DNA from 4 places in the Micromonospora sp. CA-111912 genome. Region 2 is predicted to be linked to each of the others. Evidence: riboswitches for the same ligand, from Rfam matches in the RefSeq annotation. Region 2 holds a riboswitch; each other region holds the start of a gene.

Region 1 (7,111 bases), 2.9 Mb from region 2:
GCTTCACCTCCGCCCAGCCCTCGGCGGCGTCAGCGGCATGGTCTGCCTCGGTGCCGCCCTTGCGGCTCCAGGACCACCCCGAGCCCATCTTGTGCCACTCGACGGGCCCGCCCTCGCCGGTCTCCTCGTGCAGGCGGCCGAGTCGTTCGAGCACCGTCTGCTCCCCGATGCGCCACTTGGCCGACTTGACGAACTGGAAGACCCCGATGTCCCAACCCTGGTTCCAGGCGCGTATCGCCAGGCCGAAGGCCGCGGTCGACTTGCCCTTGCCGTTGCCGGTGTGGACCATCAGCAGCGGACGGTTGCGTCGTGCCCGGGTGGTGATGCCGTCGTCCGGGACGACCAGCGGCTTGCCCTGCGGCATCAGGCCACCCCCTCGCGCGGCGCGGTCGCCGTGTGGACGACGCTGGTGAGCTTTTCGGCGGTCACCTCACCGAGCGGCACGTGCTCGGCCTGCAGGGTTGCGGCCAGCTGCGCGGCAAGGCCGAGCCGGAACCGTCCGGTCTCGCAGTCGACCACGACGCTCTGCACGCCGGTAGCGGCCAGGTGCGCCGCGGCGCGGTGGGCACGACCGAGCGCGTCCGGCCCGAAGGTCGCACGGCCGTCGGTCACCACGACCAGCAGCGGCCGGCGGGACGGGTCGCGCAGCGCCTCGCGGCGCAGCACCTCCGTGGAGCGCTCCAGGCCCTCGGCGAGCGGCGTACGCCCGCCGGCCGGCAGGTCGGCCAGGCGCCGGGAGGCGACATCGACGGACCCGGTCGGCGGCAGGGCCAGGTCGGCGGTGCGCTGGCGGAACGTCACCAGCGCGACCTTGTCCCGGCGGCGGTAGGCGTCCAGCAGCAGCGCGAGCACGGCGGTCTTGACCTGCTCCATGCGACGTCGCGCGGCCATCGAGCCGGACGCGTCGACGCACAGCAGGACGAGGTTCGACTCCCGCCCGACGGTTTCTGCGCGGCGCAGGTCGCCCGGGGCGAAGACGAGACCGCGGCCCTCGACCAGGCCGCCACGGGAACGCTGGTGCGGCGCCGCCTCGGTGATGGTGCCCGGCAGGTGCAGGCGGCTGGCGACGGACGAACCGCGCTGCTGCCCGACCACCCGGCCCTGAGGCGTGCGGGCCCGGGACCGGCGGCCGGCCTGGCCTTCGCCGGTGCCCCGTACGACGAGCAGGCGGGCGCGTGCCGGCTCGCCGGCGGACGCGACCGATCCGGCAACGGCAGGCTGCGGCGCGTTGTCCGGCGCGGGCGATCCTCCGGCGTGTGAGTCGTGGACGTCCGGGGACCGGCCGTCCTGCGGGGCGTCGTCCGGCGGCCCGCCGCCGGGACCACCGGGGCCGTCGTCGGGCCCGTCCGGTCCGGGGTGCGGGTCGTCGTTGCCCAGCAGGTCGTCGAGCCGGTCCTCGTCCAGGCCGGGCTCGTCGAACGGGTTGCGGCGCCGGCGGTGCGGCAACGCGAGACGGGCGGCGACGCGGACGTCCTCGCGGGTCACGTACGTGCGTCCCTGCCAGGCGGCGTGCGCCGCGGCGGTGCGGGCGGTGACGAGGTCCGCGCGCAGGCCGTCGACGTCGAACGCGGCGCACACCTCGGCGATGGTCGTCAGCGTCTGGTCGTCGAGCACGACGTCCGGCACGAGCCGCCGCGCCGCCGCCAGCCGCGCACGCAGGGCGTCCTGCTCGTCGGCCCAGCGTGCGGTGAAGCCCTCCGGGTCGGCGTCGAACGCCAGCCGGCGACGCACGACCTCCACCCGCAGGGAGGGGTCGCGCGGTGCGGCGACCTCGACGGTCAGGCCGAACCGGTCGAGCAGCTGCGGGCGCAGCTCGCCCTCCTCGGGGTTCATCGTGCCGATCAGCACGAACCGGGAGGCGTGCTCGACTGAGAAGCCGTCGCGCTCCACGCTGACCCGGCCGGTCGCCGCTGCGTCGAGCAGCAGATCGACGAGGTGGTCGTGCAGCAGGTTGACCTCGTCGACGTAGAGCAGGCCACGGTGGGCTCGGGCGAGCAGGCCCGGCTCGAACGCCACTACGCCGTCGCGCAGCGCCGCGTCGAGTTTGAGGGAGCCCGTCACCCGGTCGTCGCTCGCACCGACGGGCAGCTCGACGAGCCGCACCGGCCGCTCGACGACGGGCGTGGAGGCGTCGATGGGCCCGTCGGGGCAGACCGCCAGGGCATCGTCCGGGTCGACCGAGAACCGGTCGCCCGCATACGTCCGTACCGGCGGCAGCACCTCGGCGAGGCCGCGCACGGTGGTGGTCTTGGCGGTGCCTTTCTCCCCACGGACCAGGACGCCGCCGATGAGCGGGTCGATCGCGACCAGGGTGAGGGCGAGAGTCATGTCGTCGGAGCCGACGACGGCACAAAAGGGGTACTGCGCTGGCATGTAGGGCTCCCGCTCAATCTGCCATGACCGTCCACGACGCGGACGCGTCGCGGCTCGGATCGAGGCCGGTCTTCGGACTTCCCAGGTCTGTGCCTGAGTCACCGCAGCGGGCCCTGTGCCGGATTCTCACCGGCTTCCCAGATTCTCCCCGTGGCCATCGGCCGTGGGGCACCTCGAACCTTCGCATCACCCTAGACGCCGTCCTGACGGCCCAGACAGCGGTCCGGCGCCTGGGCGGACCGGGCTAGGGTGCAACCCATGGAGGCGCACGTGACCGTTGTCGGGCTCGGGGCCGACGGCTGGGCGGGCTTGCCGGAGCCGTCTCGGACGCTGGTGCACGGGGCTGCGACGCTGCTCGGCGGAGCCCGGCACCTCGATGCGGTGCCGCCGGTCTATGGCCAGCAGCGTGTCGCGTGGCCGTCGCCGCTGCGTGAGAACCTGCCGGGCCTGCTGGGCGCCGCGCGCAGGCCCGTCGTCGTGCTGGCGTCGGGCGACCCGCTCGTGTCGGGCGTCGGCACGACGCTGCTGGACATCCTGGGCCCGGAACGGGTGACGATCGTGCCCGCGGTCTCCTCCGTGGCGCTCGCTCGAGCACGTCTCGGGTGGCCGGCGGAGTCCGTCACGACGGTGAGCCTGGTCGGCCGCGACGTGCACCTCGTCGTCCCCGCGCTCGCACCCGGGCGGCGGCTGCTCGTGCTCTCCAGCGACGAGACGACGCCTGCCGCCGTCGCCGCGCTGCTCACCGGACTCGGCTGGGGAGAGTCCAGGCTTACCGTGCTCGGCGACCTCGGCGCCGCGAGTGAGTCGCGTGCCGAGTCGACCGCGGCTTCGTGGGACGTCGTGGATGTGCCCCGGCTGAACGTCCTGGCGGCCGAGATCCGCGGCACCGGACCGGGCTGGGCCGCGGGCGGGGTGCTTCCCGACGACGCGTTCGAGCACGCCGGGCAGATCACCAAGCGCGACCTGCGTGCCAGCGCCCTGGCCCGGCTCGCGCCCGCCCCCGGTCACCTGCTGTGGGACGTCGGCGCCGGTAGCGGCTCGATCGGCGTGGAGTGGATGCGTGCCTGGCCGACGGCGCGGACGATCGCGATCGAGTCCCGCGCCGACCGCGCCGCGCTCGTGCGTCGCAACGCCGCCACGCTCGGCGTTCCCGGCCTGCGTCTCGTCGAGGGCTCGGCGCCCGACGCCCTGGCCGGTCTCGAGCGCCCCGACGCGGTGTTCGTCGGCGGTGGAGCGACCGTCCCCGGCGTGCTCGAAGCGTGCTGGGACGCGCTTGGCGCCGGTGGCCGGCTCGTCGTCCACGGCGTCACGGCCGAGACCGAGGCGGTGCTGCTCGAGCGGTACCGTCGCCATGGCGGCGAGCTCGTCCGCCTGCACGTCGAGCGCGCCGAGCCGCTCGGCGGCTTCACCGGCTGGACGCCCGCGCGTGCCGTCAGCCAGTGGACCGTCACCAAGGGAGAGTCATGACCGTCCATTTCGTCGGGGCCGGACCCGGCGCCGCCGACCTGCTCACGCTGCGCGCGGTTCGCCTGCTCGAGGTTGCGGACGTGTGCCTGTATGCGGGCACCTACCTCGACGCCGACGTGCTCGGCCACTGCCGCGACGACGCCCGACTGGTCGACACCCAGCACCTTGACCTGGACGAGATCACCGCCCACCTGGTGCGGGCGCACGCCGACGGGCTGGAGGTCGTGCGGCTGTGCTCGGGCGACCCGTCGCTGTACTCCGCGGTACACGAGCAGGCGCGCCGGCTCGACGCGGCGCAGGTCCCGTGGGACGTCACTCCCGGTGTGCCCGCCTACGCGGCTGCCGCGGCGATCGTCGGCGCCGAGCTGACCGTCCCCGAGCTCGCCCAGTCGGTCGTGCTCACCCGCGCTCAGGCCCGTTCCACGGTCATGCCGCCGGGGGAGCAGCTCGCCGCGTTCGCCGCGACCGGCGCGACCCTGGCCCTGCATTTGGCCATCACTCGCAGCCGCGAGCTGGCCGCCGAGCTGGCCGAGTACTACGGCGACGGGTGCCCGGTCGTCGTCGTGTCCAAGGCGACGCAGCCGGATGAGCTCGTCCTGCGCGGCACACTGGCCGACATCGGCGAGCAGGTCGAGGCCGCGGGCCTGCGCCAGGCCGCGGTCATCCTGGTCGGCCCCGCGCTGGCTCCCGGCGTCCGCGGCGGTGAGTCGTTCCTGTACGCGGCCAGCCGCGAACGTCGCGCCCGCGGCTGACTAGGCGACGAAGCGCGGGCTCCAGACGCGGCCGGCCGCGGTGACCCGCGTCGACGAGGCGCCGACGAGCAGCAGGCACTTCATGTCGATGGTCTCGGGGTCGAGCTCGCCCAGCGTCGTCACGGTGAGGCTCTCCCCGGCGCGGCCGACGTCGCGACCCACGACTACGACGGTCTCGGGTGACTTGTGCTCCAGCAGCGTTGCTCGGGCCTGCGCGACCTGCTCGGTACGCGAGCGCGAGCGCGGGTTGTAGAGGGCGAGCACGAGGTCCGCCTCGGCGACGGCGCGCAGTCGCTTCACCACGACGTCCCAGGGCTTGAGCCGGTCCGACAGGCTCAGCACCGCGAAGTCAGCGCCGATGGGGGCGCCGGCGCGCGCCGCGACCGCTTGGACGGCCGAGATTCCGGGCACGACGCGCACGGCGACGTCCGCGTAGCGTGGGTCCTCCGCGGCCTCGAACACCGCTGACGCCATACCGAAGATGCCCGCGTCGCCGCCGGAGACGACCGCGACGCGCTCACCGGCGAGCGCCAGCTCGAGCGCCTCGCGGGCCCGGTCCACCTCGACGGTGTTGCCGGACGCGTGACGCACCAGGCCCGGGCGCTGCGGGACGCGCTGGACGTACGGTCCGTAGCCGAGGACGTGGCCGACCTCCGCGAGCACTTGCGACGCCTCGGGGGAGAGCCACTGGTCGGGACCGGGACCGAGGCCCACGACGACGACTTCGGCACCGGCGACGGGCTCGGTGACCTCACTCACCGAGCGGTCGTAGCGCGCCACACCGGGACGGGTGTCGCCGGGGACCAGGACGATCGAGAAGTACGGCACCGTCTCGGGGTCCACGTCGGCGACCGGGAGCACGCGCTGGGCGTCCATCGACGCCCGCTCGACGTACCAGGACCCCTCGACGCGTCCGGCCTGTTCGAGCGCCGAGCGGACCTTGGCGAACGTGCGGCCGAGCTTCATGATCACGGCGCCGTCGGTGTCGGCGAGGCGCCGGGCCAGCTCCGGCTCGGGAAGCGTGCCGGGCAGCACGGTCAGCACGTCGGTCTGCCGGACCAGGGGCAGGGCGGTCGTGGCCGTGGCGGCCGCGAAGGCGGGTACGCCTGCGACGACCTGCGTCTCGAACTCGTCCGCGAGCCGGTCGTGCAGGTACATGAACGAGCCGTAGAGCATCGGGTCGCCCTCGGCCAGCACGACGACGTCGCGGCCCGCCCTCAGGTGCGCGCGGAGCCGGTCGCCGCACTCGGCGTAGAAGTCCGCCATCGCGCCGGCGTACCCGCCCGGGTGGTCGGTGGTCTGCGTCGTCACCGGGTAGACGAGCGCCTCCTCGATCACGCCGTCCGGGAGTAGGTCGGCGGCGATGCGGCGCGCGTTGGACTGCTTGCCGACCCCCTGATGGTAGGCGACGACGTCCGCCGCGCCGATCAGCCGGGCGGCCTTCAGCGTGACGAGCTCGGGATCCCCCGGGCCGACCCCGACGCCGAACAGCCGGCCGCTCACTCTGCCTCCTGGGCCAGGGCGTTGAGCGCCGAGGCGGCCAGCGCCGAGCCGCCGCGACGCCCGGTCACCACGAGATACGGCACGTCGAGCCCGGGTGCGTCGGCGGCGAGGTCGATGAGTGCCTGCTTGGACTCGGCCGCACCGATGAAACCCACCGGCGTGCCGATGATCGCGGCCGGTCGCGGTGCGCCGTCACGCAGCATCTCCAGCAGGTGGAACAGGGCCGTGGGGGCGTTGCCGAACGCGACGACGGCACCCTCGACGTGCTCGGCCCACAGAGACACCGCCGCCGCGGACCGGGTCGTGCCCCACGCGCGGGCGAGCGCCGGGACCTCGGGCTCGCGCAGGAAGCAGCGGACCTCGTTGTCGCGGGGCAGCCGGGCGCGGGTGACGCCGGCGGCGACCATGTGCGCGTCCGTCAGGATCGGCGCTCCCGCATCGAGCGCCGCCCGGGCCGCCGTCACGAGACCGGGATGGATCACCAGGTCCCGCGTCAGGTCGGTCTGCCCGCACGCGTGGATCATCCGCACCGCGACCTTCTCGGCGTCGGCCGGGACGCGCGTCAGGTCGGCCTCGGCGCGGATGGTGGCGAACGAGTCGGCGTAGATCACCGCGCCGTCGGTGACGTAGTCGTAGCGGCGCGTCGGTGGGGCGAAAGTCATGCATTCTCCAGATCGGGGACGAGCAGGGTGCGCCGTGGCGTGACGACGAGGTCGCCGGCACCGAGGGCGCGGACCTGGTCCATGAAGCGAGCATCCACCCGGCCGTCGCGGACCGCCAGGTGCAGCGCGACACGGCCGTCGTCCTGCGCGATCCTGCCAAGCGGGGGTGGCGGCGTGCTCACCCGGGTCCCCGGGGCACGCTCGAGCACGGCGCCCAGCACTGCCGCGCCGGAGCCGGGCAGCTCCTCGACGTGCCAGGGAGAGCTCGGTTCGCTACCGGCGAGCTCGGCGAACCGCACGGCGAGTGTCGTCAGCGCCGCAGCGGCCTCGTCCAGCGGGACGACCGGTCCCCAC
Region 2 (7,111 bases):
TTGCCCAGCGCCCGGGCCCGCAGCGACCCCGGCTCGCCCAGCGCCTGGGCCGGCCAACCCGGATCGGCGTACGACAGCTCGGCGCACCGCCGCTGGTCCGCCGCGCCCAGGCCGAAGGCCAGGTCGAGCCGCCACGGGCCGGCGATCTCCTCGGCCAGGAACCGGCCCACCGGCCGCCCGTCCACCCGCCGCACCAGCTCGCCCACCAGGTGCCCGTACGTCCAGGCGTGCTCGCCCGCGACCGTCCCCGGCTCCCACTGCGGCTCGGCGGCGGCCAGGTCGGCGCAGAGCAGGTCCCAGTCGGCGACCGCCCCGGCCGGGCGGGGCACCGGAAACGCCGGCAGCCCGGCGGTGTGGCTGAGCACCTGCCGGACGGTGGCCGGGGCGCGGAACCCCGGCCAGTGGTCGGCGACCGGGTCGTCGAGGTCGAGCCGGCCCCGGTCGACCAGCGCCAGCAGGCACAGCGCGGCCACCGGCTTGCCGACCGAGTACACGTTGACCAGGGTGTCCGGAACCCACTGCCGACCCGGCCGGCCGGCGCCGGCGACGAGGTCGACGACCGGCCGGCCGTCGTACCAGACGGCGAGGCCGGCCCCCGTCTCCCGGCCGGCGGAGAACAGGTCGTGGAAGCAGTCCCGGACCGGGCCGAAGTGTGGGCGCATCCGGCCACGGTAGGGGAACCCGCGGGCGCCGACACGGCGACACGATGCGGTGCGGTGGCGCGGTGCGGAATGCTGGCGGCATGGTGGAACCGGAACCGGAACTGGTGGACGTGGTCGTGGTCGGGCTCGGCGTCGGCGGCGAGGAGGTGGCCGGGCGCCTCGCCGAGGCGGGTCTCGACGTCGTCGGCATCGAGCGGAGCCTCGTCGGCGGGGAGTGCCCCTACTGGGGGTGCATCCCGAGCAAGATGATGATCCGGGCGGCGAACGCGGTCGCCGAGGCCCGGCGGGTCAACGAGTTCGCCGGCACGGCCCAGGTCCAGCCGGACTGGGCGCCGGTGGCGAAGCGGATCCGCGCGGAGGCCACCGACACCTGGGACGACCGGGTCGCAGTGGAACGGTTCACCGGCAAGGGCGGCCGGTTCGTGCGCGGCAGCGGCCGGCTCGACGGCCCCGGCCGGGTACGCGTCGGCGACCAGGTCTTCCAGGCCCGGCACGGGATCGTGCTCGGCACCGGCACCCGGCCCTCCGTGCCACCGATCGCCGGGCTCGCCGACACCCCGTACTGGACGAACCACCAGGCCGTCGAGGTCGAGGAGCTGCCTGGGTCGCTGCTCGTGCTCGGCGGCGGCGCGATCGGGCTGGAGCTGGCCCAGGTCTTCGCCCGGTTCGGGGTGGCGGTGACAGTGGTCGAGGCGGCGGACCGGGTGCTCGCCGTCGAGGAGCCCGAGGCGTCCGAGGTGGCCGCCGCAGCGTTGCGCGCGGACGGGGTGCGGATCTCCACCGGGGTGAAGGCCGAACGGGTCGACCACGACGGGCGGGCGTTCACCCTGGGCGCGGCCGGTGGCGTCGAACTCACCGCCGAGAAGCTGCTGGTGGTGACCGGCCGGCGGGCGCACCTCGACGAGCTGGGGCTGGACGGCGTCGGGGTGGACCCGTCCCAGCGGTACCTCGCCGTCGACGACCGGATGCGTGCCGCCGAGGGCCTCTGGGCGGTCGGCGACCTGACCGGCGAGGGCGCGTTCACCCACATCGCCATGTACCAGGCGGCCATCGTGGTCGCCGACGTGCTCGACCACGTCCGGCGGGCGCGGTCCGGCCCGGACGCCAGCGGCACCGCCAGCGCGGTCGGCGGCGCGGCGAGCACGGCGGGAGCCGGGATCGCCGGCGGCGTGCCGCACGCCGACTACCGGGCGCTGCCCCGGGTCACCTTCACCGACCCCGAGGTGGGCGCGGTCGGGCTGACCGAGCGGCAGGCCCGCGAGCGCGGCATCAACGTGCAGGTCGGCGTGAGTCAGCTCGGCTCGTCCACCCGGGGCTGGATCCACCGGGCCGACGGACTGATCAAGCTGGTCGCCGACGCCGACCGGGGCGTCCTGGTCGGCGCGACCTCGGTCGGCCCGGCCGGCGGCGAGGTGCTGTCGGGCCTGGTGGTGGCGGTGCACGCGGCGGTCCCGCTGACCCAGCTCCGGAACATGATCTACGCGTATCCGACGTTCCACCGCGCCATCGAGGACGCCCTGCGCAACCTGAGGTAGGCCGCCGCCGGTTCCCTGATCGTCCGACGCGCACGGGTCGTGCCGGGTGCGGTGCGGACGGTCAGGGGGCGGGTGCGGTGCGGACGGTCAGGGAGCCGCGGGTGCGCCGTGCCGGCCGGCGCCCGCGGCGAAGCGGGCCGCACCCGCCGCCGCGTCGGCCGCCAGCGACTCCGCGCCGTGGGCCAGCTCGACCGCGAAGGCCTCCGGCTCGGTCAGGTTGGCGCCGGCCAGCACCGCCGCCCGGTCGTTGCGCAGGCAGGTCTGCGGGTGGCGGGCGATCCCGGCGGCCAGCCGCTCGGCCTCCACCCGGGCCTCACCCGGCGCGACCAGCCGGTTCACCAGACCCATCGCGTACGCCTCCTCGGCCGGCACCGGTCGGCCGGTGAGGATCAGGTCCATCGCCCGGCTCTCGCCGATCAGCCTGGGCAGCCGGAAGGTCCCCCCGTCGACCAGCGGCACCCCCCAGCGCCGGCAGAAGACCCCGAGCACCGCGTCGGACTCGGCCACCCGCAGGTCGCACCAGAGGGCCAGTTCCAGCCCGCCGGCCACGGCGTACCCGGAGATCGCCGCGATCACCGGCTTGGACAGTCGCATCCGTGTCGGGCCCATCGGACCGTCGCCGTCGGGCTCGACCCGGTTGCCGCCGGGGGTGCCGATCGCCTTTAGGTCCGCCCCGGCGCAGAACGTCCCGCCCGCCCCCCAGAGCACGGCCACCGCCGCCTCCGGGTCGGCGTCGAAGGTGCGGAACGCGTCGGCCAGGGCCCGGGCGGTCAACCCGTCGACGGCGTTGCGGGCCGCCGGCCGATCCAGGATCACCGTGGTCACGGCCCCGGCGCTTTCGACCCGTACCCCCATCGGCGTCCCTCCCGGTCGGACGGCTCGACCCTCGGCCGTGCCCTCGGGGCGGTGGCGGCCACCCCCGACATCGACCGTAGTGGCCCGCCCGTCCCGACGGCGCACGGGCGGAGCCGGGCCGGCCGCCACCGGACGGCGCGCTAGCATCGGCGGCGGCACGATCATGCGAGGTGTCCCGCAGTTGCGGGGAGAATCGGGAAGCCGGTGGGAACCCGGCACGGGCCCGCCGCGGTGACCGGGGAGCCGCCGTCCACGCGCGTCACGCGCAGCCACTGGCCGCACGGCTGGGAAGGCGGACGGTCGGGCGTCGATCCGGGAGTCCGAAGACCGACCTCGCGTCTGGTGCTCACCCACAGGGTGGGCCGAGCGCAGCGGGAGCCTGCCTGTGGACATGTACGACGCCATCCACCGCCGCCGGGATGTCCGGGCCGAGTTCACCGGGGGGCCGGTGCCGACGGACACCCTGCACCGGATCCTCGACGCGGCACACGCCGCGCCCAGCGTCGGCTACTCGCAGCCGTGGGACTTCGTCCTGGTCCGGGACGCGGGGACCCGCAGCCGGTTCCACGAGCACGTACGGGCCGAACGGGACACGTTCGCCGCCACCCTCGACGGCGAGGCGGCCGAGCGGTTTTCCCGGATCAAGATCGACGGAGTGCTGGAGTCGACCCTGTCGATCGTGGTCACCTACGACCCGACACGGGGTGGCCCGGGCGTCCTCGGGCGGCACGCCATCGCCGACGCCGGGCTCTACTCGGTTTGCCTGGCCATCCAGAACCTGTGGCTCGCCGCCACCGCCGAAGGGCTCGGCGTCGGCTGGGTCTCCTTCTTCCGGGAGCCGTTCCTGGCCGGGCTGCTCGGCATCCCGGACGGCATCCGGCCGGTGGCGTGGCTCTGCCTCGGACCGGTCACCCACCTGGCGACCGTGCCGGACCTGGAACGGCACGGGTGGCGGCGGAAGCGACCCCTCGCCGAGGCGGTGCACCACGACCGTTGGGCGGCAACCGACCGGCGAACGGATGATTCATGAACCTCGATTACTGAGATAGCGTGACGTTCACTCTAAGTCCTTGACCCGCTACGCTCGGGAGGATCTTCATGCGTGCCACCGTCAGGGTCCTGCTCGCCTCCGTTCTCACCACCCTCGGCCTGACCGCCATCGTCGCCACCCCGGCCCTGGCCAGCGCCCCCGCGCCCTTCTGCGAGTCCGGCGCGTCGCAGTTCTACTGCGACGCCACCAGCACCGGCACGACGACCTGGACGGTCACCTGGTACTCCGGCAGCGTTGGTACCTTCACGACCGCCGGACCGACCCTCTTCGCCGGCTGCCCCTTCTCCAACATCGGCCTGCCGGTGCGGGTCAGCTACAGCTACTTCGACGGCAGCACCACCCAGTACAGCGACACCGGTAGGTTCACCTGCCGCAGCGGCCCCTGGCAGTAGCCGCGCAGCCGGCCCGGTCCGGCGGCGAGGGCTCCCGTCGCCGCCCGGGCAGGTGACGTGCGGGTGCGGCGGCGGTGCCGGCCGCGTCCCCGGACTGCCGGTCGACACCTACGGCGGCAGGCTCGTCACCGCCGACCGGTTTGCGACCGCTTCTGCCGGGAAGTCGGACGGGATGCGGGCACTCTTGACGAGAATCGAACAGAATTCGGCGCTGGACCGGGTCGGGGACCGGTTGCAGCGCGCCGTCCAGGCCACCATCCGCCCGCAGCGGGTACGCGACCTGCTGCACGGCGTCTTCCTCGGGCATCCGCTGCACCCGGCGCTGGTGCAGGTGCCGGTGGGCGCCTGGATCAGCGCCGCCGTGCTGGACCTCATGCCCGGTCAGCGTCGGGCGGCCACCACGCTGGTCGGGCTGGGCACGGTCGGCGCCCTCCCGGCGGCGGTCGCCGGGCTGAACGACTGGGCGGCCCTCACCCGGGACCAGCGCCGGGTCGGTCTGGTGCACGCCGCCTCCAACACCGTCGGCCTGGCCCTGTACGCGGGCTCGCTGGCCGCCCGGCTGAGTGGGCGGCACGGGACCGGGCGGGCGCTGGCGTACCTCGGGCTGACCGCGGCGAGCGCGGGGGCGTACGTCGGGGGGCACCTGGCGTACAAGCAGGGTGCCCAGGTCAACCAGAGCGTGTCCGAGCTGCACCGGATCAGCGAGGGCTGGCACCCGCTGGCAGACCTGGCCGGGCTGCCGCAGCGGAAGCTGGTCACCCGCGAGGTGGACGACGTCTCGGTCATCCTCTACCGGCACGGCGACGAGGTCACCGTGATGCTGGAGCACTGCCCGCACCAGGGCGGTCCGCTCGGCGAGGGCGAGGTCGCCGAGATCGACGGGCACGCCTGCGTGGTCTGCCCGTGGCACGGCAGCGCGTTCCGGCTCAACGGCGGCGAGGTCATGCACGGGCCGTCCGGGAACGACCAGCAGATCCTGCCGACCCGGGTGGTCGACGGGGTGTTGCAGGCCCGGCTGCCCTGAGCGTTCCCGCGCCGGCCGTCGACCCGCTCTCCGGCGTCAGTTCCGGCGGTGCCGACCGGAGACCAGGGCCCGCGCGCCGGCAGCGGCCCGGGCGATGCCCGGCCGGCGGCGCAGCCCGAGGACCGCGCCGATCTGCGCCCCGACGATGCTGGCCACGGCGAGCACCGCCGAGACCGCGAGCGGACGGTTCACCTGGTCCTCCTCGCTCGCCCGGGACGCCCCGGCGGCCATCGCCGGCTGCGGCCCGGAGGGCGGCTGGGCCACCTGCTGACTGCTGCGGGTCGACTCGGCCGACGGCTGGGCGGCCGACGGCGCGGGTGCCGGGCGGCTGGCCTGCGGCGTCGCGGGTGGCGTCGCCGGGGTCGCCGGAGCTTCGGCGGCCGGCGGGGTGGCCGGGGTCGCCGGCGGGGGAGTGACCGCGCCGCCGGGGGCGGGGGCCGTGGGCCGGACCACCAGCCGGCCGGTGGCGTGCGTACGGGCCCCGGCGTCGCCCGCGCCGTCGGGCAGCCTGATGAGCTGCCCCGGGCGGATCCGGTCCGGGTCGTGCAGCCGGTTCAGTTTCGCCACGTCCCGGTACCGGTCGAAGTCGTCGAGGTAGCGCTCGGCGACCTCGCCCAGGTAGTCGCCCTTCGCCACCCGGTACACCGTCGGCTCCACCGGCTCGGGTAGCTGGGCCGCCGTGGTGACCACGACCGGCGGCGCCGTCGGCGCGCCGACCGGGAGCGTCGCGGTCACCGGGCGCGCCGCCGGCACCGCCGCGGCGACGGCCGGCTGTGCCCCCGTCGGGTACGGGCCGGCCAGCACCGTCGCCGCGCTGGCCGCAGCCGGGCTCGCCGCGATGATCAGGGCCACCGACCCGACCAGCGCCGCTGCGGCCCGCTGCTGCCGGCTGATCCCGGGCAGCCGGGGTGCCGGCCGGCGCAGCGACTGCGCGCCCAACTCCACGAGCACAGAGAAGGCGAAGGTGGCCCAGCCGAACCAGCCGACCAGGGCCAGCGCCCGCAGGAACAGTTGGCCGTCGTCCCGGCTGGTCAGCGTGACGCCGATCTCGGCGAGGGTGGGTACGTGGTCGGGGAGCGGGTTGCCGGCGAACGCGATCAGCGCCACCGGCCCCCCGACCAGCACCGCGATCAGCACGACCAGCGCGCCGAACCCGGTGAGGACCTGTCCGGTCCGCCGTGCGGCGGAGCGACCCGGTGCGGCCATGGCGTTCCTTCCCTTCCTACGGGTCCTCGGTGAGGGCCCGCGCGGTGGCCTCACCGGAGACGGTGACGGTGTTGCCGAAGCCGAAGAAGCCGAGCATGTACCGGTCGTAGGTGACCGTGACGTGCACCCGGACGAGGGTCTCCCCGCCGACGACCGGGAACTCGACGGAGGAGGCGGTCACGTCCGCCGCGGCGAGGTAGCTGTTCACCGCGGCCCTGGCGGCCACCTGGTCGATCACCTTGGGCCCGCCCTCGATGGCCTTCGCCCGGTCGATGGCCTGCCCGCCGGTCCGGGCCGCCTCCGCGGCCAGGTTGTCGGCCCGCTGCATGGACCTCAGCTGACCGGCGCCGTCGAAGGCCAGCCCGATGATCGCGAGGACGCCGATC
Region 3 (7,111 bases), 410 kb from region 2:
CCGTGATCGCGTTCCGCACCCGCGCCACGCCCGCCGCTACGGCGACGAAGCCAGCGCCTGCGGCCCGCAGCGCCACCTCCTGCGCCTGCCTGTCGGCGGCGGCCGCCAGCCCCTGTGCGCGTTCGACGCCGCTCGTCAGCGCGCGGAGTTCACCGGTGATCTTCTCGGTGTGCGACACGTGGCCGGCATCCCCAATCGATGACAGCGGAGGTGTTCGACAGCTGAAACTACCGAGGTCTCTGCGGGGCCACCAGACACTGATGGCAGGTCGGGTCGCCCGGCGCGCTGGGTCCAGTGCGGCCGGGTGGGCTGGTGTCGGCGTACGGCCCGGCCCTGATTTGCACAGGCGCGTACGGCCGAACGCGCACCCCCGACTCCCTCCTTGTGACTGATGGTGGTGACCGCGATGCGCCACGACCCGCAGGAGATCGCGCTGCACCGGTACATGCGCCGGTTTTTCCTGGAGGCAATGTCACGGCCGGTGCTGCGCGATCTTCACATCTGCTGGGGACTCGCCGGTCGCGGTCGGCTCAGAAGTCGTCGTCGAAGCCGACGGTGCCGGTCACCCCGACCTGGTACGCCGACACCCGCCGTTCGAAGAAGTTGGACAGCTCCTGCACGTCCTGCAACTCCATGAAGGCGAACGGGTTGGTCGACCCGTAGTGGACGGGCATGCCGAGCTGCGCGAGCCGCCGATCGGCGACGTGCTGGAGGTACTGGCGCATGTCGGCCAGGGACATCCCGGACACGCCCTGGCCGAGCAGGTCCTCGGCGAACTGGACCTCGCACTCGACGGCCTCGGTGAGCATCAGGCGTACCTGGTCTGCGAGGTCGTCGTCGAACAGGTCCGGTTCCTCGCTGCGGACGGTGTCGACCACGTCGAAGGCGAAGGCCATGTGCATGGACTCGTCGCGGAACACCCAGTTCGTGCCGGATGCCAGGCCGTGCAGCAGCCCCCGGGAGCGCAGGAAGTAGACGTAGGCGAAGGCGCCGTAGAAGAACAACCCCTCGATGCAGGCGGCGAAACAGATCAGGTTGAGCAGGAACACCCGCCGGTCCTGCTTCGAGCGCAGTTCCCGCAGGTCCTGGAGGGAGTCGATCCAGCGGAAGCAGAAGTCGGCCTTACGCCGGATCGAGGGAATGTTCTCGATGGCGTCGAACGCGGCGAACCGCTCGGCCTCGTCGGGCACGTACGTGTCGAGCAGGTTCAGGTAGAACTGGACGTGCACGGCCTCCTCGAACAGCTGCCGCGACAGGTAGAGCCGGCCCTCCGGCGAGTTCACGTGCTGGTAGAGGTTCAGCACCAGGTTGTTGGCGACGATGGTGTCGCCGGTGGCGAAGAACGCGACGAGGCGGCTCACCAGGTGCCGCTCCGCCGGGGAGAGCCGGTCGAGGTCGGCGAGGTCGGCGTGCAGGTCGACCTCCTCCACGGTCCAGGTGTTGCGGATGGCGTCGCGGAACCGGTCGAAGAAGTGCGGGTAGCGCATCGGACGGAGGGTGAGGTCCATCCCCGGGTCGAGCAGCATGTGTGTGGTCCTCGGGTCGGTGGCTGTGGCGTCGGTCGGGGCGGTCACTGGCAGGCCTCGCACGACTCGGGGTTCTCCAGGGAGCAGGCGAGCGCCTCGTCGACGGTCACCGCCGGCGCGACGACACCGACGGCGCCGACGGCATTGACCGGGCTGACGGCATTGACGGGGCCGACGGGGCTGACCGGGCCGACGGGTGCGACCGTGGCCTGCTGGATCCGGGTGGCGGGGCGGGACCGCAGGTAGTAGGTGCTCTTCAGCCCGGCCTTCCAGGCGTACAGGTACATCGAGGAGAGCTTGCCGATCGTCGGAGCGGCGAGGAACAGGTTCAGCGACTGTGACTGGTCGATGAACGGGGCGCGGGCGGCGGCCAGGTCGATCAGCGCCCGCTGCGGCAACTCCCAGGCCGTACGGAACAGCTGCCGGACCTCCGCCGGCAGTTCCGTGATGCCCTGCACCGATCCCTCGGCGCGCTTGATCGCCGAGCGGACCTGGTCGGTCCACAGGCCGCGGGCCTTCAGTTCGCGTACGAGGGCGGTGTTTACCTGGAGGAACTCCCCGGACAGGGTCTCGCGCTTGAACAGGTTGGACACCTGCGGCTCGATGCACTCGTAGCAGCCGGCGATGGAGGCGATGGTGGCGGTCGGGGCGATCGCCACCAGCAGCGAGTTGCGCAGGCCGTGCGCGGCGACGCGCTCCCGCAGCGCCGTCCAGCGCTGCGCCTGACTGCCCGTGACGCCCCACAGGTCCGGCTGGAGCTGGCCGCGTGCCGCCCGGGTCTCGGCGAAGGCCGGGTGGGCGCCGAAGCGTTCCGCCAGGTCGGCGGAGGTCTCCAGGGCGGTCAGGTACAGCTCCTCGCTGATCCGGGTGGACAGCTCCCGGGCTGCCGGGGAGTCGAACGGCAGCCGCAGGGCGAAGAACACGTCCTGCAGGCCCATCAGGCCGAGGCCGACCGGCCGCCAGCGGGGGTTGCTCGCCGCGGCCTGCGGGGTCGGGTAGAAGTTGATGTCGATGACCCGGTCGAGGAACGTCACGGCGGTGCGGACGGTGGCGCGCAGCCGTTCCCAGTCGATGCCGCCGTCGGCGAGGTGGGCGGCGAGGTTGACCGAGCCGAGGTTGCACACGGCGGTCTCGGCGTCGCTGGACACCTCGACGATCTCGGTGCACAGGTTGGACAGGTGCACCACGTTGCCCGGCTCGGCGGTCTGGTTGCACAACCGGTTCGCGGCGTCCTTGAACGTCATCCACCCGTTGCCGGTCTGTGCGAGGGTCCGCATCATCCGCCCGTACAGCTCCCGCGCCGGCACCTGCCGCACGTACCGGCCCTGCGCCTCGGCCGCCCGGTACGCCGCGTCGAACTCGTCCCCCCACAGGTCCGGCAGCTCCGGCACCACGTCCGGGTCGAACAGCGACCACATCCCGTCGGCCTCCACCCGGCGCATGAACTCGTCCGGGACCCAGTTGGCCAGGTTCAGGTTGTGGGTGCGCCGGGCGTCCTCACCGGTGTTGTCCCGCAGTTGCAGGAACTCCTCGATGTCCGGGTGCCACGGCTCCAGGTAGACGCAGGCCGCGCCCTTGCGCCGGCCGCCCTGGTTGACCGCCGCCACCGAGGCGTCCAGCGTCCGCAGCCACGGCACGATCCCGTTGGACTGCCCGTTGGTGCCCCGGATCAACGCGCCCCGCGACCGGACCCGGGAGAACGCGATGCCGATGCCGCCGGCGAACTTCGACAGGTTCGCCACCTGCGCGTACCGCTGATAGATCGAGTCCAGTTCGTCGCGCGGGGAGTCGACCAGGTAGCAGGAGGACATCTGGGTGTGCCGGGTGCCGGAGTTGAACAACGTCGGCGAACTCGGCAGGTACGCCAGGCTCGACATCAACCGGTAGAACTCGATCACCTCGTCCGGGGCGTGGGACAGGCCGCAGGCCACCCGCAGCAACCAGTACTGCGGGGTCTCCACCACCAGCCGGCTCGTCGGATGGCGCAGCAGGTACCGGTCATGGACCGTGCGCAACCCGAAGTACTCGAACCGCAGGTCACCGTGGGGGTCGACGGCGTCATCGAGCTGCGTGGCGTTGGCGGCGACGAACGCGGCGGTGCCGCCGCCGATGAGGCCCTCGACGTGTCCCCGTCGGATCGCCTCGCTGAACGACCCGATGCCCTGCCTGCGGACCTCCTTGTCGATGTAGCCGGCCAGCAGGCGGGCGGCCAGCCGCGAGTACTGCGGCTCCTCACCGATCATCTCGGCAGCGGTCTGGATGGACAGCCGGTCCAGCTCGGCGGTCGTCGCGCCGTCGTACAGGCCGCTGATCGTCCGTGTCGCCACCCGCAACGGGTCGACGTCGGCGAGGCCGACCGTCCACCGCTCGACCGCTCGGACGATCCTGTTGACATCGACCGGTTCGGTGCCGCCGTCGCGCTTGCGGACGCGCATCTGCGTCCGCCGCGGGCCCGGTAGGGCTGCCTCGTCGGCCGTCATGCCCTCGACCGGGACAACCTCGGTGACTGCCACCACTCACTCCTCGCGGGCTCGAGACCTGATGGCCTTCGGACGCGTGGAGACAGACACCGGCGGACGTCACGCCGGCGGGGCGCGGGTCAGGTGGCGTCGGCCGTCCCACGCGGCCTCGGACCGCCGCCCACCCCGGTATGGGTGCGCGGCGCGCTGGCAGGTCTTCGGACTCGCGGGCGTGACCGGGCTCACCGGTCTTCTACTGGCCGTCGCTTCCCAGGCCGCTGGCGGCCCAGTGCTGATGACGGCGGTCGTTCCCACTCACCGCTGCGGGGCAGTCCCGGATTTCCACCGGGTTCCCTCTTGCCTCGACCGCCCCGGATGAGCGGCCGAACCAGCTACGGTCGACACCATATATAGGGACTACGGCGTTGTCACACCCCACATGTCGAGTCCGGGCGTGTCGGAGACCGGGGCGGTGAAGCCTCGTCGATTTGTTCGGCGCAGCGACCGAGCCGATTGGTGGAGCGGGTCTGGATCCAAGGGCGGCGGACCCGGCCGGTAGGACCGGAACGGATGTCGACCGGTCGGGTTTCCGACGGGCATCCGTACACAAGGGATGGTGACCTCCTACGGTGACTTCCGGCACGCCAGGAAATGGACGTCGCCGGGAATCGACCCGGCGACGCGATTCAGGCGTTTTACAGGGGGTTGTCTCGATGCACGTTCGGAGCCGCGCCATCGCGGGTCTGGTCGCCGGGGCTGTGCTGTTGACAGGCCAACCGGCGGCTGCGGGCACTGTGCAGGGCAGTGCCGCCGACGAGGTCGCGAGCACCAGTGCTCGCGTCGCCACGGGAACGATCGGCGGCGATGCGACGCGCACGGCCGTCCGCACGGCCTCGTCACTGTCGGTGCCGGGACACACCGGGCTGGTTCCCAGCACGCCGCGCAATGACGTACCGAGGATCACCGACGGCGAGATCACCGACATCGAGGTGATCGGCAACCGGGTCTTCATCGCCGGCTCCTTCACCGCGATCGCCAACGTCGGCGGGACGCCGGTGGCGCAGCCGTCGCTGGCTTCTTACAACATCGACACGGGCCTGGTTGACACCGGCTTCCGGCCGACGTTCGACGGATCCGTCGAGGCCGTCGAGGCCTCGCCGGACGGCTCGTCGCTCTACGTCGCCGGCTCGTTCAACACGGTCGGTGGCCTGACGAAGCGCAAGATCGTACGGCTCGACCCGGTCACCGGCGCTCCGATCGCGGCGTTCACCGCGCAGGGGAACGGGCGCGCGACCGCTCTGGCCGTGAGCAACACCGCGGTGTACGTGGGCGGCCAGTTCACGAAGGTGAACAGCGTGAACCGCGGCGGGCTGGTCGCGCTCAACCCGACGACGGGGGCGGTGGACAGCGGGTTCAACCTGCCCCTGACCGGCGGCATCGGCGTCGGCGGCATGCTCACCGTGCAGCAGCTCAAGCTGACGCACAACGGCAGCAGGCTGCTGGTCGTGCACACCGGTCGCCAGATCGCCGGTCAGGACCGCTACGGCGTCGGTCTCGTCGACACCGCCACCAAGGCCCTCCTGCCGTGGCGCACCCGCCTGTGGGAGGACAACCTCTCCTTCGTCGGCGGCATCCAGCGGGTCTTCGCCGGTGACGTCGCGCCGGACGACTCCTACTTCGTCGTCACCAGCGGTTCGGGAGGCGATCGCCCGCCGATCAACGACACGGCGATCGCGTTCCCGGTGACCGGCGCCGACCACGTCGAGCCGATCTGGGTGTCGCGTCACTTCGACAGCATCTACTCGGTCGCCATCACCGAGACGGCCGTGTACGTCGGCGGCCACTTCAGTTGGCAGGAATCGCCGACCTCCAACGTCCCGTGGCCCGGCCTGGACAACGTCGGGTACGGCACGGGTCAGGGCCTGAGCGGCTACGGTCTCGGCGACCAGGTGGTCCGCCGTGACCACCTCGGCGCACTCGACCCGGCCACGGGCACGGCGATCGAGTGGAACCCGGGTTCCAGCTCGTACGAGGGGGAGAAGGCGATGCTGGCCACCCCGCGCGGCCTCTTCGTCGGTGGCGACGGCAACACCAAGGGCGGCCTGTCGGTGGGGCGGGTCGGGTTCTTCGACCTCACCCGGGCACCGGCGCCCTCGCCGGTCGACACGACGGTCGTCACGCCCATCGAGGGGGCGGTCAAGCAGGCCAACGCGCCGTTCGCGCTCGGCGGGCAGGCGACCTCTCCGGCCGGCGTCACCAAGGTCGGGATCGAGATCCAGAACCGGGGTTCCAAGAAGTACCTGCAGGACGACCTCACGACGTGGGGCGCCGCCAACAGCATCAACGCGACGGTCGCAGCGGTGAACTCCGCCTCGACCTCGTGGTCCCTCACCGTGTCGCTGCCCGTCGGCGAATATCAGGTCCAGGCGAAGACGTTCGGCAACAACGGCCAGGCCGATGCCTCGAAGGCCGTCAAGAAGATCGAAACCTTCAGCTTCGACGACCTGCCGCCGACCACGAAGATCACCTCACCGCCCGCCGGCCTGGTCGCCGCTCAGAGCTTCGTCGCGACCGGCACCGCCAGCGACGACAAGGGCGTCAGCGCGATGACGTACTCGTTCCGCAGGTCGGACAACCAGTACCTCCAGGACGACGGGACGGCCGCACCGGTCTACAACACCTTCCGGGGCGAGCCGGACGTCATCGGCGCGTTGTCGACCACCTGGCAGTTCGAGGTGGCCCTCCCCACCGAGGGCGAGTGGAAGATGACGGCCACCGCCATCGACAACGCCGGTCAGGGTGACCTGCGCGGCGACACCCGGGACTGGATCATCTCGGCGACCGGCGTCGCGCCGTCGGTGGCCGTCAGCACCCCCACGCCGATGACGCCGCCCACCGCCGCCGCGCCGATCACCGTCGCGCCGGGCGGCTCGATCACGTTCTCGGGGACCGCCGGCGACGACGGCACCCTGAAGTCGGTCGAGGTCTATTTGCGCAACAACACCACGCGCGAGGCGCTGGCGGCCGACGGCACGTGGGGCGCCGACTCGATCGCGGCGTACCACCGGGTCTCACCGATCAACCTGAATGCCCCGTCGTACAACTGGTCGTACACCACCGTGCCGC
Region 4 (7,111 bases), 2.8 Mb from region 2:
ACCGTCGTGCCGTTCGACCCGGCCCGGGACGAGCGGCTTCCCGCCGGGACGCGCGGTCTGTATCTCGGCGGGGGTTTCCCCGAGGTGCACGCGGCCGCGCTGAGCACCAACAGGGCGCTGCGCGACGAGCTGCGTCAGGCCGTCCTCGACGGCGTCCCGACGGTGGCCGAGTGCGCCGGACTGCTGTACCTGTGCCGTTCCGTCGACGGGCACCCCATGGTCGGGGCGCTCGACGCCGACGCGGTCATGACGCCCCGGCTCACCCTCGCGTACCGCCGGGCCGAACTCGGCTCGGACCAGCTCCTCGGCGCACGCGGGACCGGTGCCACGGCGCACGAATTCCACCGCACCATGGTCACTCCCGTGCACGGCGAGCGTCCCGCGTGGACGTTGGAGGGCGGCGACGTCGGGTTCGCGGGCCGGACGCTCAGCGCGTCCTATCTGCACGTGCACTGGGCCGGGCACCCGTGCCTGGCCCAGTCGTTCGCGGACGCGGTGCACCAGGCGGACGCGATCGCGGCACCTGGTGCGCCACGAACGCACGCCGTCGCCGTGCCACTGGTCCCCGAACCGCCTGCGGCCCCGTTGCGCCACCACGGCGACCTGGAGCTGTCCGCCGGCCTGCTGGACCTGGCGGTCGACGTCAGTCGCCTGCCCCGCCCGGAGTGGCTCGAGCGGGCGCTGCGCGACGGAATCGCGGCCTCCGATACCTACCCCGAAGCCACCGCGGCCCACGTCGCTGTGGCGCGTCGCCACGGTCGTGACGAGTCCGAGGTCCTCGTCACGGCCGGCACCGCCGAGGCGTTCTTCCTGCTCGCCCGAGCACGGCCTTGGCGACGCCCGGTCGTCGTGCACCCTCAGTTCACCGAGCCCGACGTCGCGCTACGCGCCGCGGGCCACACCGTCACCCATGTCCTGTGCCGGACCGAGGACGACTTCGCCCTCGACCCCGGTGCTGTCCCTGACGACGCGGACCTCGTCGTGGTCGGCAACCCCGCCGACCCGACCGGGCACCTGCACGCCGCCGCGACCCTGCGCGCCCTGTGCCGCCCCGGGCGCGTTGTCGTCGTGGACGAGACGTTCATGGACTTCGTGCCGGGTGAGCCGCAGACGCTCACCTCGCACCGGCTACCCGGGCTGGTCGTGGTGCGAAGCCTGACCGAGCTGTGGTCGATTCCCGGCATCCGCGCCGGGTACGTCGTGGGCGACGCCGCCGTGGTCGCCGACCTCCGAACCCAGCAACCGGCCTGGTCGGTCGGCACCCCGGCGCTGCATGCCGTCGTCGCGACCACCGGGCCGCAGGCCGAGGCCGAGGCGGGGCGCCGGGCCGCGCTGTGCGTGCGGCAGCGGCGCACGCTCGTGGACGGGCTGAGCGAGCTCGGCCTCACGGTCGCGGAGTCCCACGCCCCGTTCGTCCTCGCCCGGCTGGGCTCCGGGGCGCACGCGCGCCTCAGGGACGCGGGCGTGGCCGTACGCCGGGCCGACACCTTCCCCGGTCTCGACGGCTCGTGGGCGCGCATCGCCGTCCGCGAGCCGGCCGCCACCCGCCATCTGCTCACCACGTTGGGACTCACCGTCACATGGAGCTGAACGTCACCGGTCGCAGCGTGCTCGTCCTCGACGGGGGCCCACGCGCCATTGCCACGGTCGCTGCGCTGCTGCGTGAGGGTGCAGCTGTCACTGTCGCAGCGCCGACCGTGTGCGCCGCGCTGGAGGACCTCGCCCTGCGTCGGCGCCTGACCTGGGTCACGGCACCCGTGGACGAGGGCTGCTTCGATGTCGTGCTGCGGGCCGTCACGCCCCGGACGGCTGACGCACCCGCCCGGACGGACCGGGCCGGTCACGTCACGCTGGTCGGCGCCGGCCCCGGGGACCCCGGTCTGGTCACCGTCGCCGGACGTGCGGCCATCGAACAGGCCGACGTGATCATCGCCGACCGGCTCGCGCCGTGGGAGGCGCTGGCGTGGGCCCGCCCGGAGGCCGAGGTCGTCGACGTCGCGAAGATCCCCTACGGGCGGAGCACCAGCCAGGAGGAGATCAACCGTCTCCTCGTGACGCACGCACGCGCTGGGCGTCACGTCGTGCGGCTCAAGGGCGGCGACTCCTACGTGTTCGGCCGCGGCTTCGAGGAGGTTGCTGCGTGCGCCGACGCCGGGGTCGCCACCACCGTGGTGCCCGGCGTGACGTCCAGCGTCGCGGGCCCCGAGCTCGCCGGCATTCCGGTCACCCACCGCGGACTCGTCCAGGGCTTCACCGTCGTCTCCGGCCACGTGCCGCCGGGCCACCCCGATTCGTCGATCGACTACCCGGCCCTCGCACGCTCCGGCACCACGATCGTGGTGCTCATGGGCGTGCGTACCCTTCCTGCCATCGTCGAAGCGCTCATCGCCGCCGAGCTGGACGAGGGCACGCCGTGCGCGGTCGTGGCGGACGCCAGCCTGGCCAGCCAGCAGGTCGTCCGCAGCACCCTCGCCCACATCGTCGCCGACACCGCCGCGGCCGGCATCGGCGCCCCTGCCGTCGCGGTCATCGGTCACGTGGCCGCGCTCGAGCCGCGTCCTGCGTGGGCGGTCATGACAGCCGCCACACCGTTTCCCCGCCCGATACCTGCTATGGTCGTCCCACCTTGCTGAAGGAAGCCGGTGCGATCCCGGCGCAGTCGCGCTACTGTGACGCCGCTTGCGGCGAAGCCAGACCCTCCAGCCAGGTGAACATTCATCGACGGGACGCAGATTTCCCAAGGAGTGTCATGTCTCAGGCAACCACGGCCGTTCCGGCCGCTGTCCCCAGCATCCCCGTGCGCGAGCTCGCCCCCTGGGCCCTGTTCTTCTCGCTGCTCACCGCCGTCGTTCTGTTCTTCGTGGGCGCCGAGCAGGGAGCATTCTCCGTCTTCGAGGGCACCGCCGTGCACGAGTTGGTTCACGACGCACGGCACGTCTTGGGCTACCCCTGCCACTGACGCTCGCGCGTCGGGCGCCCGGTCGGCCGGATTCACCTTCTCTCGCTCCCGGTCCTGCCGGCGGCTCGCGCTGCCCGCGGCCGGCTCTCGAACGGACCCCTGATGGCCCCTCGTACCTTCCTCGTGCACGGCCTGCTGGCTGGCCTCATCGCCGGCTTCGCGGCCTTCCTCGTCGCCTACGTCGTCGCTGAGCCCCAGGTCGACACCGCCATCGCCCTGGAGGAGGCGGGCTCGGCCGAAGACGGGCACACGCACGACGACGCGACCGCCGAGCAACCCCACAGCCACGGTGAGGAGGCCCAGGTCTCCCGCGAAACGCAGTCGACCTGGGGCCTGGCAACCGGCACCATCCTGATGGGCGCCGTCCTCGGCGGCGCCACGGCGCTCGCTGCCGCGTTCGCCGTCGGGCGCCTGGGCAGGCTCTCCGCACGAGCCTCCACCGCGGTGGTGGCCGGCGTCGGCTTCGTCGCCACGGCGCTGGTGCCGTTCTTCAAGTACCCCGCCACGCCGCCGGCGGTGGGCTCGGGCGACACGATCGGCGAACGGACCGCCCTGTACTTCGGATTCTGGGCGCTGAGCCTCGTCGCGGCGATCGGCGCCGTGCTCCTGGCCCGGCGGGTCCTGCCCCAGCTTGGCGCGTACGCCGCGGTGCTGGTCGGTGCCGCCGCATACCTCGTCGTGGTCGTGGTCGCCGGCGCCGTCCTGCCGACGGTCAACGAGGTCGGCAACTTCCCGGCCGACACGCTCTGGTACTTCCGCCGCTCGTCGATCATGACCCTGGCCGCGACGTGGACCGTCCTCGGCTTCGTGCTCACCGGCCTGGTCGGACGCGACGCGGACCGAGCCACCGAGCGGCTGCGCCGCCAGGAACTGGCCGCCACGCTCTGAGCCGCCCCGGACCGCAGCCGCGCACCACCCGTCGCGCGGCTGCGGTCAGCGCGGCTGCGGTCCGGGGCGGCTGCGGTCAGCGTGCCGGCAGCGCCTGCACCCAGGCCAGCGCGGCGTCGACGTCGCGGACGACCCGCACACCGCCCGACGGGCCGGCTCGGCGGACGACGACCACCGGCATCGCCCGCTCGGCGGCGACCTCGAGCTTCGCGACGGTGTGGTCACCGCCGGAGTCCTTCGTCACCAGGACGTCCGCGTCTGCCATCACCTGCCGTTCGTGTTCGATCGTGTACGGTCCACGGCTGCGCAGCAGCATCCAGGAGGCCGGCAGGCGGAGGTCCGGCTCGTCCACCACGCGCACGAGGCACGCGTGGCGGCGCAGCGGCTCGACGAAACGCCCGAGCGACTGCCGCCCGACGGTGAGGAACGGCCGTTCCCCCAGCCCTGCCGCCACGCGAGCGGCCTCGTCGTGGTCGCCGACCCAGTGCCAGCCGGACGCCTCAGGCCGGCCAGCCCAGCCGGGCCGCTCCAGGCGGAGCAGCGGAACGCCGACCGCCGGGCACGCCGCAGCCGCGTTGGCGCTGATCCTTTCCGCGAACGGGTGTGTCGCGTCGACGACGGCATCCACCCCAGCGCCCTCCAGGTACGTCGTCAGCCCTTCGATCCCACCGAAGCCACCGACACGCACCTGTCCGACCGGCAGCCGCGGACGCACGACACGTCCCGCGAGCGAGGTCACGACTTCGGCACCGTCCTCGACGAGCGCGGCCGCCAGCGCGCGGGCCTCCCCCGTCCCGCCAAGCACGAGGACCCTCACGCGTGGGGTCCGATCGCAGGGACTGCGGGAACGCCTTGCTCGGCCAGGCCCAGCAACGCGTCGACGTCGAGGTGCTTCTTGCCTGCGTCAGAGGCCGTGCCCGCCACCAGGGACCGGGCGGTACGGCGAGCCTGTGCGTCCACCGCTCCAGTATCGCTTCTCGTCTGCCCGTCGGACCGGCGGGCTCGAACTCCCCGAGCCGTCCGTGGCCGCAGCGAACGCGACCGGCCGGCCGGAGGAACGGCAGGCGGGGACGGGTCATGGCATCTCCCAGAGGGATCATGGTGGGTGCCGCGATTCTGTCCGCGCCGTCGTGCGGCGCCAATATCGATGGCCATTGCTGGCGGAGGCGCTTCGTCGATCGCCGGAGTTGCCGCGGTGCCGCTACTTGCGAGCCACCACCACCTCCGCTACACAGGGGTCAGTAGGGGAAGCGCCGCAACGACGACCAGTGTGATCCACCAACATGGATGGAGGCGCCTCGATGGCGTTGATCCCGGCGGCTGGCGGCGGTTGTGGCGAGTCGTCGACGCCCGCACCATCGATCCGGTCTCCGAGGCCGGCCAATTCTGATGTCGAGTGGGACAACTTCGACCCCCAGGCATACGTCCGGCACAACTACGCGGTGCTGCGTGCCGACGATCGTGAACTCCTCCGCCGGACCAGGGACTTCTTCGCTGAGACGACGCTCTCCGACGCGTGCTGTGTCGACGTCGGCTCGGGGGCGAACCTCTACCCGGCGCTGTCGCTGCTGCCGATCGCGCGCACGCTCGACCTGTGTGAATGGTCGGCGTCGAACGTGCGCTGGCTGAGCACGCAGATCGCCGGCTACGACGAGCTCTGGGACCCGTACTGGCAGGTGTGCGCGGAGCACCCGGCGTACTCGGCGGTGACCGATCCACGGGGCCGGCTGGCTCAGGTGGGCCGGGTGCTGCGGGCCAGTGTCTTCGACCTGCCCAGGCGTGCCTGGGACGCCGGCACGATGTTCTTCGTGGCCTGCTCCATATCGGCCGACCAGGCGGAAGCCGAGCACGCCATCGGCAGCTTCCTGCACGCGCTGCGGCCCGGCTCGCCCTTCGTCGTGGCGGTCATGCTCGGTTCCCGCGGCTACCACGTCGGCGAGCGCCTGTTCCCGGCCGTGGCGCTGCAGCGCGCCGAGGTGGTGGCCAGCATCGCGACCAGCGCGTACGACCTGGACGTCCACGAGGTCCGGCCCCGGACGCCGCTGCGGGACGGATATCTGAGCATGCTGCTGGCCACCGGCCGCAGCCGCGGTTAGGGCATCGCGTCAGTCTCCGGCGATCGTCCGGCGGGCACCGGTGGGCCAGAGGATCGTAATCGGGACACCCTGCTGCCGCGCCCAGTCGACGGTCCGGTCGGTCGCCGCCGCGTGGCAGCCCGGGTCACCGTCCCAGATCGCCACGAGTCGCTGCACCCGTCGCACCAGCTCCCGGTTGGCGGCCACGTAGGCGGCCGTGCCGGAGCGGTCGTAGCCGGGGTGGACGACCGCTGCCGCCCGAGCGAGCAGCTCGTCGAAGGTCGCTCGGTTCTCCGGGGCGATCACGGCGGTGCGGTAGTCGCGGGCGGGCAGGATCACCTCGTACGTGCCGCCCATGTCCAGGAGCGTGCGCGCGAAGACCTGGTCGGCGCCGGCGGCCAGGCAGGTGACGCCGTGCACCGGGCGGTCGCTGATCCGGCGCAACTCGGCGCGGAGCGCGTCGGCGACGAGCAACTCGGTGTCGCGGGTCAGGTTGATGTGCCCGGCTATGCCGACGCGCACCGGTGCGGGTTCAGTCGGCATCCCCCGGTCCTTCCCGCTGCTTGGGCACCGCGGGCGCCAGCCGGATCAGCTCGAACCCGCTGTCGGAGAGCACGTCGGGCAGGGCCCGGATCTCCGCGCGGTTCTGCTCCTGGACGTCGAGGGGCAACTCGTCCCATGGCCGCAGGGCGGGATGCCGTCGCCGGACGTCGTCGCGGAACTCGCCGTGCGTCCAGCCCTCCCCGCGCCGTTCCCGGCACCACCGTTCGTGCTCGAGGCGGGCGAGTTCCTCGATCCGGTCGTCGATGGCCTCTCCGGCGGCGGAAGCGTCGCCGGTGCCGCCGCGCCGGGGCGCCACGACGCACCCGAGGTTACGCAGCTTGGCGGCGATGTCCTGGACGTGGGCCCGGTTGGCTCGTCGCAGCGACTCGGGCAGTCGCGACCAGCCCACCATCGCCGGCGCGCCGCCGGGGCGCACCCCGGCGCGCTGCTGTGCCTGGAGGTACCGCTCGTGGATCAGCCGGGCCAGCCGCTCGGTGAGGTCCTCGGCGATCAGCCGGGCATCGCAGGCGTGCGTCAACACCGGATAGAGGCGGAGCTTGCCGTGTACTTCGTCGAGCAGATCGTGGCGGGCATCGCCGTGGAAGGCGGCGGCAAGCGCTGCCTGCCGGTAGACCGGCACGAAGAC

What was found. Region 2 has a riboswitch for cobalamin ahead of bluB (5,6-dimethylbenzimidazole synthase). Riboswitches for the same ligand answer to the same signal wherever they lie in the genome.
Region 1: it holds a riboswitch for cobalamin, as region 2 does, so the genes downstream of both, ACQPZO_RS19355 (VWA domain-containing protein) here and bluB (5,6-dimethylbenzimidazole synthase) in region 2, are expected to answer to the same signal.
Region 3: it holds a riboswitch for cobalamin, as region 2 does, so the genes downstream of both, ACQPZO_RS03245 (ribonucleoside-diphosphate reductase subunit alpha) here and bluB (5,6-dimethylbenzimidazole synthase) in region 2, are expected to answer to the same signal.
Region 4: it holds a riboswitch for cobalamin, as region 2 does, so the genes downstream of both, ACQPZO_RS19380 (CbtB domain-containing protein) here and bluB (5,6-dimethylbenzimidazole synthase) in region 2, are expected to answer to the same signal.

The regions. Positions count from the first base shown of each region.
Region 1 covers NZ_CP192007.1:4,652,775-4,659,885, reverse strand. The annotation lists gene cobO (cob(I)yrinic acid a,c-diamide adenosyltransferase) at 1-364, opposite strand, end outside; gene ACQPZO_RS19355 (VWA domain-containing protein) at 364-2,373, opposite strand; cobalamin riboswitch at 2,420-2,564, opposite strand; gene cbiE (precorrin-6y C5,15-methyltransferase (decarboxylating) subunit CbiE) at 2,632-3,840, shown strand; gene cobM (precorrin-4 C(11)-methyltransferase) at 3,837-4,592, shown strand; gene ACQPZO_RS19340 (precorrin-2 C(20)-methyltransferase) at 4,593-6,095, opposite strand; gene ACQPZO_RS19335 (precorrin-8X methylmutase) at 6,092-6,757, opposite strand; gene ACQPZO_RS19330 (sulfite reductase subunit beta) at 6,754-7,111, opposite strand, start outside.
Region 2 covers NZ_CP192007.1:271,874-278,984, forward strand. The annotation lists gene ACQPZO_RS01300 (serine hydrolase domain-containing protein) at 1-662, opposite strand, end outside; gene ACQPZO_RS01305 (dihydrolipoyl dehydrogenase family protein) at 743-2,197, shown strand; gene ACQPZO_RS01310 (crotonase/enoyl-CoA hydratase family protein) at 2,285-3,052, opposite strand; cobalamin riboswitch at 3,209-3,402, shown strand; gene bluB (5,6-dimethylbenzimidazole synthase) at 3,438-4,082, shown strand; gene ACQPZO_RS01320 (hypothetical protein) at 4,151-4,495, shown strand; gene ACQPZO_RS01325 (Rieske 2Fe-2S domain-containing protein) at 4,668-5,519, shown strand; gene ACQPZO_RS01330 (LysM peptidoglycan-binding domain-containing protein) at 5,556-6,725, opposite strand; gene ACQPZO_RS01335 (hypothetical protein) at 6,742-7,111, opposite strand, start outside.
Region 3 covers NZ_CP192007.1:683,748-690,858, reverse strand. The annotation lists gene ACQPZO_RS03255 (hypothetical protein) at 1-178, opposite strand, end outside; gene ACQPZO_RS03250 (ribonucleotide-diphosphate reductase subunit beta) at 531-1,526, opposite strand; gene ACQPZO_RS03245 (ribonucleoside-diphosphate reductase subunit alpha) at 1,571-4,006, opposite strand; cobalamin riboswitch at 4,178-4,393, opposite strand; gene ACQPZO_RS03240 (Ig-like domain-containing protein) at 4,699-7,111, shown strand, end outside.
Region 4 covers NZ_CP192007.1:4,660,964-4,668,074, forward strand. The annotation lists partial or broken gene ACQPZO_RS19365 (cobyrinate a,c-diamide synthase) at 1-495, shown strand, start outside; gene cobC (Rv2231c family pyridoxal phosphate-dependent protein CobC) at 553-1,590, shown strand; gene cobA (uroporphyrinogen-III C-methyltransferase) at 1,581-2,633, shown strand; adenosylcobalamin (AdoCbl) riboswitch at 2,623-2,710, shown strand; gene ACQPZO_RS19380 (CbtB domain-containing protein) at 2,750-2,959, shown strand; gene ACQPZO_RS19385 (CbtA family protein) at 3,062-3,847, shown strand; gene ACQPZO_RS19390 (cobalt-precorrin-6A reductase) at 3,924-4,664, opposite strand; gene ACQPZO_RS19395 (SCO2525 family SAM-dependent methyltransferase) at 5,149-5,943, shown strand; gene ACQPZO_RS19400 (hypothetical protein) at 5,953-6,465, opposite strand; gene ACQPZO_RS19405 (RyR domain-containing protein) at 6,455-7,111, opposite strand, start outside.